2 regions of the Pseudomonas sp. PP3 genome follow, and region 2 is predicted to be linked to the other one. Evidence: predicted binding sites of a transcription regulator. Region 2 holds the regulator's gene; the other holds the start of a gene.
The links. Region 2 encodes sigma-54, which starts transcription at its own class of promoters, with help from an activator protein. Its sites were predicted from a motif close to ANTGGCATNNANNTTGCTNT; they were not measured.
Positions count from the first base shown of each region.

Region 1: the regulator sigma-54 is predicted to act here: its motif matches at 2,499-2,518, upstream of glnK (P-II family nitrogen regulator).

Region 1 covers NZ_HG995459.1:194,878-199,253, reverse strand. The annotation lists gene KHO07_RS00845 (secondary thiamine-phosphate synthase enzyme YjbQ) at 1-366, opposite strand, end outside; gene KHO07_RS00840 (ammonium transporter) at 581-1,918, opposite strand; gene glnK (P-II family nitrogen regulator) at 1,954-2,292, opposite strand; gene KHO07_RS00830 (accessory factor UbiK family protein) at 2,713-2,979, shown strand; partial or broken gene KHO07_RS00825 (magnesium chelatase domain-containing protein) at 3,194-4,039, shown strand; partial or broken gene KHO07_RS29075 (patatin-like phospholipase family protein) at 4,335-4,376, opposite strand, start outside.
Region 2 covers NZ_HG995459.1:5,414,429-5,418,804, reverse strand. The annotation lists gene ptsN (PTS IIA-like nitrogen regulatory protein PtsN) at 1-366, opposite strand, end outside; gene raiA (ribosome-associated translation inhibitor RaiA) at 379-687, opposite strand; gene KHO07_RS24680 (RNA polymerase factor sigma-54) at 762-2,255, opposite strand; gene lptB (LPS export ABC transporter ATP-binding protein) at 2,438-3,163, opposite strand; gene lptA (lipopolysaccharide transport periplasmic protein LptA) at 3,163-3,711, opposite strand; gene lptC (LPS export ABC transporter periplasmic protein LptC) at 3,698-4,270, opposite strand; gene KHO07_RS24660 (HAD family hydrolase) at 4,278-4,376, opposite strand, start outside.

The DNA of each region.
Region 1 (4,376 bases), 1.2 Mb from region 2:
CTCGCCCAGATAAACGCCTTGCCAGGTCCCTAACGCCAGTCGGCCTGCCGAGATCGGCAAACTGAGCTGACAACCAAGCACGCTGGCCTTGAAGTGCGCCGGGAGGTCGTCCAGGCCTTCGTCGTTATGCTCATAGCCGTCTGTTCCTTGTGGGATCAGACGATTGAAAAATCGTTCGAAGTCGCGACGTACCGCCGGATCGGCGTTCTCGTTGATGGTCAACGACGCCGAGGTATGCTGCAGCCACAAATGCAACAGACCGACCCGACACGCCTTGAGTTCAGGCAAGCCGGCGAGTAACTCGTCCGTTACCAGATGAAAGCCCCGGGGCCTCGCCCGCAGGGTAATCAGAGTCTGTTGCCACATACAGTTCTCCGCACGTTCGGGGCGCATTCTAGCGCGCTCTGGGAAAAAACAAAGGCCCTAATATTCCTTCCATTGCGTAAGCGATTGCCCGCAGAAAAACGCCTGCCGTAAACGTTCACAAAGCTGTCAGAAAAAACCTTTCAGCCACACATCCAATGACAAATTCCAGACAAAAAAATGCCCGGCAAGCCGGGCAAGTTTTTTATGCGCGTGCTTACAAGTTGTAGCCGCGTTCGTTGTGAAGCGCCAGATCGATGCCGACGGCCTCTTCTTCTTCGGTGATCCGCAGGCCCATGACGGCGTCGAGGACCTTGAGGATGATAAAGGTGACGATCGCGGTGTAGATCACGGTGAAGCCCACACCTTTGCACTGAATCCAGACTTGTGCGGCGATGTCGGTCACGGTGCCGAAGCCACCCAGGGATGGTGCAGCGAACACACCGGTCAGGATCGCGCCGAGGATGCCGCCGATACCGTGTACGCCGAAGGCGTCGAGGGAATCGTCATAACCGAGTTTGCGTTTCAGGGTGGTCGCGCAGAAGAAGCACACCACGCCTGCAGCCAGACCGATCACCAGTGCGCCCATCGGGCCAACGGTGCCAGCGGCCGGAGTGATGGCGACGAGACCGGCGACCACACCCGAAGCAATACCCAGTGCACTTGGCTTACCGTGGGTGACCCATTCGGCGAACATCCAGCCCAGTGCTGCAGCGGCGGTAGCGATCTGGGTCACCAGCATCGCCATACCGGCGGTGCCGTTGGCCGCGGCAGCGGAACCGGCGTTGAAACCGAACCAGCCAACCCACAGCATCGCGGCGCCCATCAGGGTGTAACCGAGGTTGTGCGGTGCCATCGGGGTGGTCGGGAAGCCTTTGCGCTTGCCCAGTACCAGGCAGGCAATCAGACCCGCCACACCGGCGTTGATGTGCACCACGGTGCCGCCAGCGAAGTCGAGCACACCCCAGTCCCACATCAGGCCGCCGTTACCGGACCAGACCATGTGGGCGATCGGCGCATAAACCAGGGTGAACCAGATGCCCATGAAGATCAGCATCGCGGAGAATTTCATCCGCTCGGCGAAGGCACCGACGATCAGCGCCGGGGTGATGATGGCGAAGGTCATCTGGAAGGTGATGAACACCGCCTCAGGGAACAGCGCCGCCGGGCCGGTCAGGCTCGATGGCGTGACACCGGCGAGGAAAGCCTTGCCCATGCCACCGAAGAACGAGTTGAAGTTGACGACGCCTTGCTCCATGCCGGTGGTGTCGAACGCGATGCTGTAGCCATAAATGACCCACAGGACGCTGATCAGGCCGGTAATGGCGAAGCACTGCATCATCACGGAAAGAATGTTTTTCGACCGAACCATGCCGCCGTAGAACAGCGCGAGGCCGGGAATGGTCATGAACAGCACGAGTGCTGTCGAGGTCAACATCCAGGCGGTATCGCCGGAGTTGAGGACTGGGGCCGCCACTTCGTCTGCCGCCAAAGCAAGGCTGGGCATTACGATGGACAACAGGGCTCCTAGCCCTGCGAATTTACGCAGAGTCATATTGTTTTCTCCTGGGGCGTTGGGTTTGTGGCGGCTTAGATTGCGTCGGTATCGGTTTCGCCGGTACGGATGCGAATCGCCTGTTCCAGATTGACCACGAAGATCTTGCCGTCACCGATCTTGCCGGTGTTGGCGGCCTTGGTTATCGCCTCGATAACCCGGTCGAGATCCTTGTCGTCAATGGCGACATCAATCTTCACCTTTGGCAGGAAATCGACCACGTACTCCGCGCCGCGATACAGCTCGGTGTGACCCTTCTGCCGACCGAAGCCTTTGACTTCAGTAACGGTAATGCCCTGCACGCCGATCTCGGACAACGACTCGCGCACGTCGTCCAACTTGAACGGCTTGATGATGGCAGTGACTAGCTTCATGAAAACTCTCTCCCGAATTGGTGGACTTGCCCCAGGAAAACAAACCCGTCTCAAGTCTAAGCGCAGTGCCTGGCTTTGTAACGCATCGTCGGCTCTAACCTGCCCGTCCGACGCCAGTTAACCGCTCCTTGCGAAACACTCCCCCGTTTCGCCTGGCGCACTGCATTCGTCACAGCGACTGCATCAGTGCATGGGTCACTAGCGTCTAAGCAGAAACCTTGCCATCTCCACAAAATCCTCTGTTTTCAAGCCTTTGCTTGCAGATGGCGACAACTTCACTCCAACACCCAACGTGATACGCACAACAACGGTGCGATGCCGTCCGTCCGCATGCGCGAAAAGCGTGCATCCCTTGCCCGCGAAAATGACTATAGACACTGCGTGATACACTGCCCGCCATTGTTATCAGGACCTCTTCCCATGCTCGCGCCCAAAGACTTCCTCGACGCCCTGACCGGCACCGCCTCCCGCCTCTTCAGCGGCGACACCCCCCTGCCGAAAAGCGAAATCGAAAGCCAGTTCAAGGCGCTGTTGCAGAGCGGCTTCAGCAAGCTGGACCTGGTGAGCAGGGAAGAGTTCGACAGCCAGATGGTCGTGCTGGCGCGCACCCGGGCACGCCTGGAGGCACTCGAGGCGAAGGTCGCAGAGATGGAAGCGAAGCTAAGCCCACCAGCAGAAACCGAATAATTGTAAGAGCCGGCTTGCTGGCGATCGCGGTTGTACAGTCGATACATTTGTCGCCTGACCAATCGCTATCGCCAGCAAGCCGGCTCCTACAGACTTAGCACCTGCAACATCCAGTGAAGGTTTGCCTCCTCAAACACCCCGCCAGAAACTCCTCCGCCAACTACCCTTCAAAAAACCCGCAGGAAGCGGCCCCGATTCATCTCAAGGAACGACCATGTCCCTCTCCATCGTCCACAGCCGCGCCCAGATTGGCGTGGATGCACCCGCTGTCACTGTCGAAGTCCATCTGGCCAACGGTTTGCCATCGCTGACTATGGTCGGCCTGCCCGAGGCGGCGGTGAAAGAGAGTAAGGATCGGGTACGCAGTGCGATTATCAATTCGGGGCTGCAATTTCCGGCGAGGCGGATCACGCTGAATCTGGCGCCGGCGGATTTGCCCAAGGATGGCGGGCGGTTCGACCTGGCGATTGCGTTGGGGATTCTCTCGGCCAGTGTGCAGGTGCCGACGCTGACGCTCGATGATGTGGAATGTCTGGGTGAGTTGGCGCTATCAGGCGCGGTACGTGCCGTGCGCGGCGTCTTGCCGGCGGCATTGGCGGCGCGCAAGGCCGGGCGCTCGCTGATGGTGCCGCGGGCGAATGCCGAGGAGGCGTGCCTGGCGTCCGGCTTGAAGGTGATTGCGGTGGATCATCTGCTGGAAGCCGTCGCCCATTTCAACGGGCACACGCCAGTCGAACCCTATGTCTCCGATGGCTTGATTCACGCCAGCAAACCCTACCCCGACTTGAACGAGGTCCAGGGGCAACAAGCCGCCAAGCGTGCGCTGCTGATTGCGGCGGCGGGCGCTCATAATCTTCTGTTCAGCGGGCCGCCAGGGACGGGCAAGACGCTGCTGGCGAGTCGTCTGCCGGGCTTGCTGCCCCCGCTGGCGGAGTCTGAGGCGCTGGAAGTGGCGGCGATTCAATCGGTGGTCAGTTGCTCGCCCTTGAGTCATTGGCCGCAACGACCCTTCCGCCAGCCCCATCACTCGGCTTCCGGGCCTGCACTCGTGGGGGGCGGCTGTAGTTTTCAGAAATAAATGCGACTACTTCTAAATAAATGCGACTGACACCGCAGCAACTAGCGACCTCAGCCACTGTTAAGGCTAGTTTGACGCGGTATGTGAAGTTCCCCCTAAACTTTCCAACTGCAAAGTTAGGCCCAACGCGTGTTGCCGAGTCGGCTTACAAGCACCTTGCACCTTTCAGTTTCATAGCCCAAACAGACAATGAGAGAAATTATGAATTTTTGCATAATTCCACATAAAGCAAATTTCGGTGATTTCGTAGCTTGCCAGATAGGTGAAAGCGCATATTGATCAGCCCTCGACAGGATCGAGCCAGGAAATAGGGAAAATG
Region 2 (4,376 bases):
GGCGATCTGACGAAGCAGTTCCAGGTGCGCATCGGTAGCGGCTTCCGGGACCAGCAGAACGAACAGCAGGTCAACCGGTGCGCCGTCGATGGCATCGAAATCGATAGGGGCGTCAAGGTGCATCAAGGCACTGATGGGTGAAGTACAGCCCTTGAGGCGGCAGTGGGGGATGGCGATACCGTTGCCAAAACCGGTTGAACCGAGTTTTTCACGGGCGACCAGGCTCTCGAAGACATCCTGCATGGCCAGATCCGGCACTTCGCGATGGATGAGGTTGGCAATTTGCTCGAGGGCTTTCTTTTTACTGCCGCCCGGCACGTTCACCAGGGAACGGCCGGGGGTCAGGATGCTTTCAAGTCGGATCATGGGTAGGGAGTGTTAACGACCGGTCGCGCCCTGGAGGAGGCTCTGGGTCTTTTCCTTATGCTTTTTGAGTTGTTTATCCAGCTTGTCGGTCAAGGCGTCGATCGCTGCGTACATGTCGGTATGTTCCGCGTTGGCGACCACTTCATTGCCGGGAATATGCAGCGTGGCTTCGATTTTCTGTTTGAGCTTTTCGACCGTCATCGTGACCTGCACGTTGGTGATCTTGTCGAAATGCCTCTCTAATCGTTCGAGTTTTTCGCCGATGTAGGTGCGAAGAGGTTCGGTCACTTCCAGTTGGTGTCCACTGATGTTGACTTGCATACAGCTTCTCCTTCGTTGCCAGTGCATAAAGCGGCAGATCAGATGATCTGCCACTGGAACGCTGTGGCGTGGCTCTACATCAACCGCTTGCGTTCGCTCGAAGGCGCGATCCCGAGGGATTCGCGGTACTTGGCGACGGTGCGGCGAGCCACCTGAATGCCTTGTGCCTCCAGTAAACCAGCGATCTTGCTGTCACTCAACGGCTTTTTCTGATTTTCAGCGGCAACCAGTTTTTTGATGATCGCGCGGATCGCCGTAGACGAGCATTCGCCGCCTTCGGAGGTGCTGACGTGGCTGGAGAAAAAGTATTTCAGCTCATAAATTCCCCGAGGGGTATGCATGAACTTTTGTGTGGTCACCCGGGAGATGGTCGACTCGTGCATGCCGACTGCTTCAGCAATGTCATGCAGGACCAGGGGTTTCATGGCTTCGTCGCCGTATTCCAGGAAGCCGCGCTGATGCTCGACGATCTGGGTGGCTACTTTCATCAGGGTTTCGTTGCGGCTCTGCAGGCTCTTGATGAACCAGCGGGCTTCCTGCAACTGATTGCGCATGAAGGTGTTGTCGGCGCTGGTGTCGGCCCGGCGTACAAAGCCGGCGTACTGGGCGTTGACCCGCAGCCGTGGCACCGATTCCTGATTGAGCTCCACCAGCCAGCGTTCGTTGTCCTTGCGCACGATGACGTCGGGAACGACGTACTCGGCTTCGGAGGACTCGATTTGCGAGCCCGGGCGCGGGTTGAGGCTCTGAACCAGTTCGATGACCTGGCGCAGTTCGTCTTCCTTGAGCTTCATGCGACGCATCAGCTGGCTGTAATCACGGCTGCCGAGCAGGTCGATGTAGTCAGTGACCAGACGCTTGGCTTCAGCCAGCCACGGTGTCTTGGCAGGCAGCTGGCGCAGTTGCAGCAACAGGCATTCGCCGAGGTTGCGGGCGCCGATGCCGGCCGGTTCGAATTGCTGGATGCGGTGCAGGACGGCTTCGATTTCGTCCAGTTCGATGTCCAGTTCCGGATCGAACGCTTCAAGGATTTCCTCGAGTGTCTCGTCCAGATAGCCCTGATTGTTAATGCAATCGATCAGGGTCACGGCAATCAGGCGATCGGTGTCGGACATCGGTGCCAGGTTCAGTTGCCACAGCAGATGGCTCTGCAGGCTCTCGCCGGCCGAGGTGCGGGTGGTGAAATCCCACTCGTCGTCATCGTTGCTCGGCAGGCTGCTGGCGCTGGTCTGGTAGACGTCTTCCCACGCGGTATCGACCGGCAGCTCATTGGGGATACGCTCGTTCCAGTCGCCTTCCTCGAGGTTATCTACCGTCGGGGCGCTTTCCTGGTAAGAGGGTTCCTGGATCTCTACGTTGGGTTTTTGTTCGGCGTTGTCGGCCAGGGGGTCGGAATTGTCGAAATCCTCGCCTTCTTCCTGGCGTTCGAGCATCGGATTGGACTCCAGGGCCTCCTGGATTTCCTGTTGCAGGTCCAGGGTCGACAATTGGAGCAGGCGGATGGCCTGTTGCAGCTGCGGTGTCATCGTCAGCTGCTGGCCCATTCTCAAGACTAGCGATGGTTTCATGGCAGGGGCTTAACACCTTATTCGCCGGCGCACATGCGCCATCCACTACAGGGCGCCGAAGCGCCAAACATAAGCAAATTATATGCCTGAAACTGAAGTGTTTGCCTAGAGCGCTGTAACAATAAAAACCTGTTGATTTTTACTGTTTGTCGCGAACTGTGCCGCCATCACGACTTCAGCGCTTACAGGCGGAACTCGTGGCCCAGATACACTTCCTTGACCAGATCGTTAGCCAGGATGGTCTCGGCGTCGCCTTCAGCGATCAGCTGGCCATCGTTGACGATGTAGGCGGTCTCACAGATATCCAGGGTTTCACGGACGTTGTGGTCAGTGATCAGTACGCCAATGCCTTTGGCCTTGAGGTGATGGATGATCTGTTTGATGTCGCCCACCGAAATCGGGTCCACACCGGCGAAAGGTTCGTCGAGGAGGATGAATTTCGGGTTGGTGGCCAGTGCCCGGGCGATTTCCACGCGGCGGCGCTCACCACCAGACAGGCTCATGCCGAGGTTGTCGCGGATGTGGCTGATGTGGAATTCCTGCAGCAGGCTTTCCAGTTCCTTGCGACGGCCGGCCTTGTCGAGTTCCTTGCGGGTCTCGAGGATCGCCATGATGTTGTCGGCTACCGAGAGTTTGCGGAAGATCGATGCTTCTTGCGGAAGATAGCCGATGCCAGCCTTCGCACGACCGTGCATTGGCTGGTGGCTGACGTCCAGGTCGTCGATCAGTACGCGGCCCTGATCGGCCTGCACCAGGCCGACGATCATGTAGAAGCAGGTGGTCTTGCCGGCGCCGTTGGGGCCGAGCAGGCCGACGATCTGACCGCTGTCGATAGACAGGCTGACGTCACGCACGACCTGGCGGCTCTTGTAGCTCTTGGCCAGATGCTGAGCTTTCAGAGTTGCCATTACTGGGCCTTTTGCTCGTCGGTTTTCTTTTTCGGCTGGATCACCATGTCAATGCGCGGACGCGACTCGGTCACGTTGGTGCCTGTTGCGCGGCCGGCGCTGGCGAGCTTCTTGTTGGTGTCATAGACGATTTTCTCGCCCTGGGTCACGTTGCCGTCCTTGTCGATGACCTTGGCGCGGTCGATCAGCACGACGCGGTCTTGCGTGGCGTGGTACTGGATGGTGACGCCGTAGCCCTGCACCGGCTTGGTGTCGCCCGCCGTTTGCAGTTGCTCGAAGTAGGCCAGGTTGCCCACCGAAGTCACAACGTCGATGTCGCCATTCGGCGCACGGGTCATGGTGACTTTATTGCCGGTCACTTTCATCGACCCTTGGGTAATGATCACATCGCCCGTGTAGGTGGCAACGCCATTCTTGTCGTCCAGTTGGGCATCGTCGGCCTGAATGCGGATAGGCTGCTGCTGATCGGTCGGCAGAGCCCAGGCGCTCACGCTTCCCAGTGCTGCGCCCAGACCGAGCAAAATAGGGAGGGTTTTAACGAGCCTCATACTGTCCTCTTACGTTCGATAGCAGGTGTATCCTGCTTTCTTTCAAATACGCTTTCATTCCCTTGCCAGTCGATACACCGCCAGCGCCGTCGATTCTAACGGGTTGCTCGGTCTGCGCATATTGCTGCTGCGGGAACACCGTCATACGAGTGGTGGTGATCAGGGTTCTGCGGTTTTTCTCGTCGAAACGCGTGATGCGTACCGAGTCGATCAGTTCGACCTGGGTGCCGTCAGGATTGACCTCACCCTTTTCGCTCTGGACGTGCCACGGGAACTGCGTGCCGCGGAACATGTTCAGGTCCGGGTTGGTCAGCAGCGTCACTTCGGTCGCCTTCACGTGCTCGACCTTGTCCGACGTCATTTCATACTGCAACTTGCCGTCGGGCAGGTACTGCACGCTGTGGGCGTTGATGGCGTAGTAGTCGATTGCGCTGTCATCGACCTGCGCGACCGGCTTGTCGAGGAAGCGTTCCGGACTGATGTTCCAATAGCCGACCGCGGCGAAAATCGCCGTGATGCAGCCGAACACCAGTATGTTGCGAATCTTTTTGCTCAGCATTTTTGGCTCACAGGTACGCGGCGTTAGCCGCATCGAGGCGGCCCTGGGCGCGCAGGATCAGTTCGCAGAATTCGCGGGCGGCACCTTTGCCGCCGCGGGCCTGGGT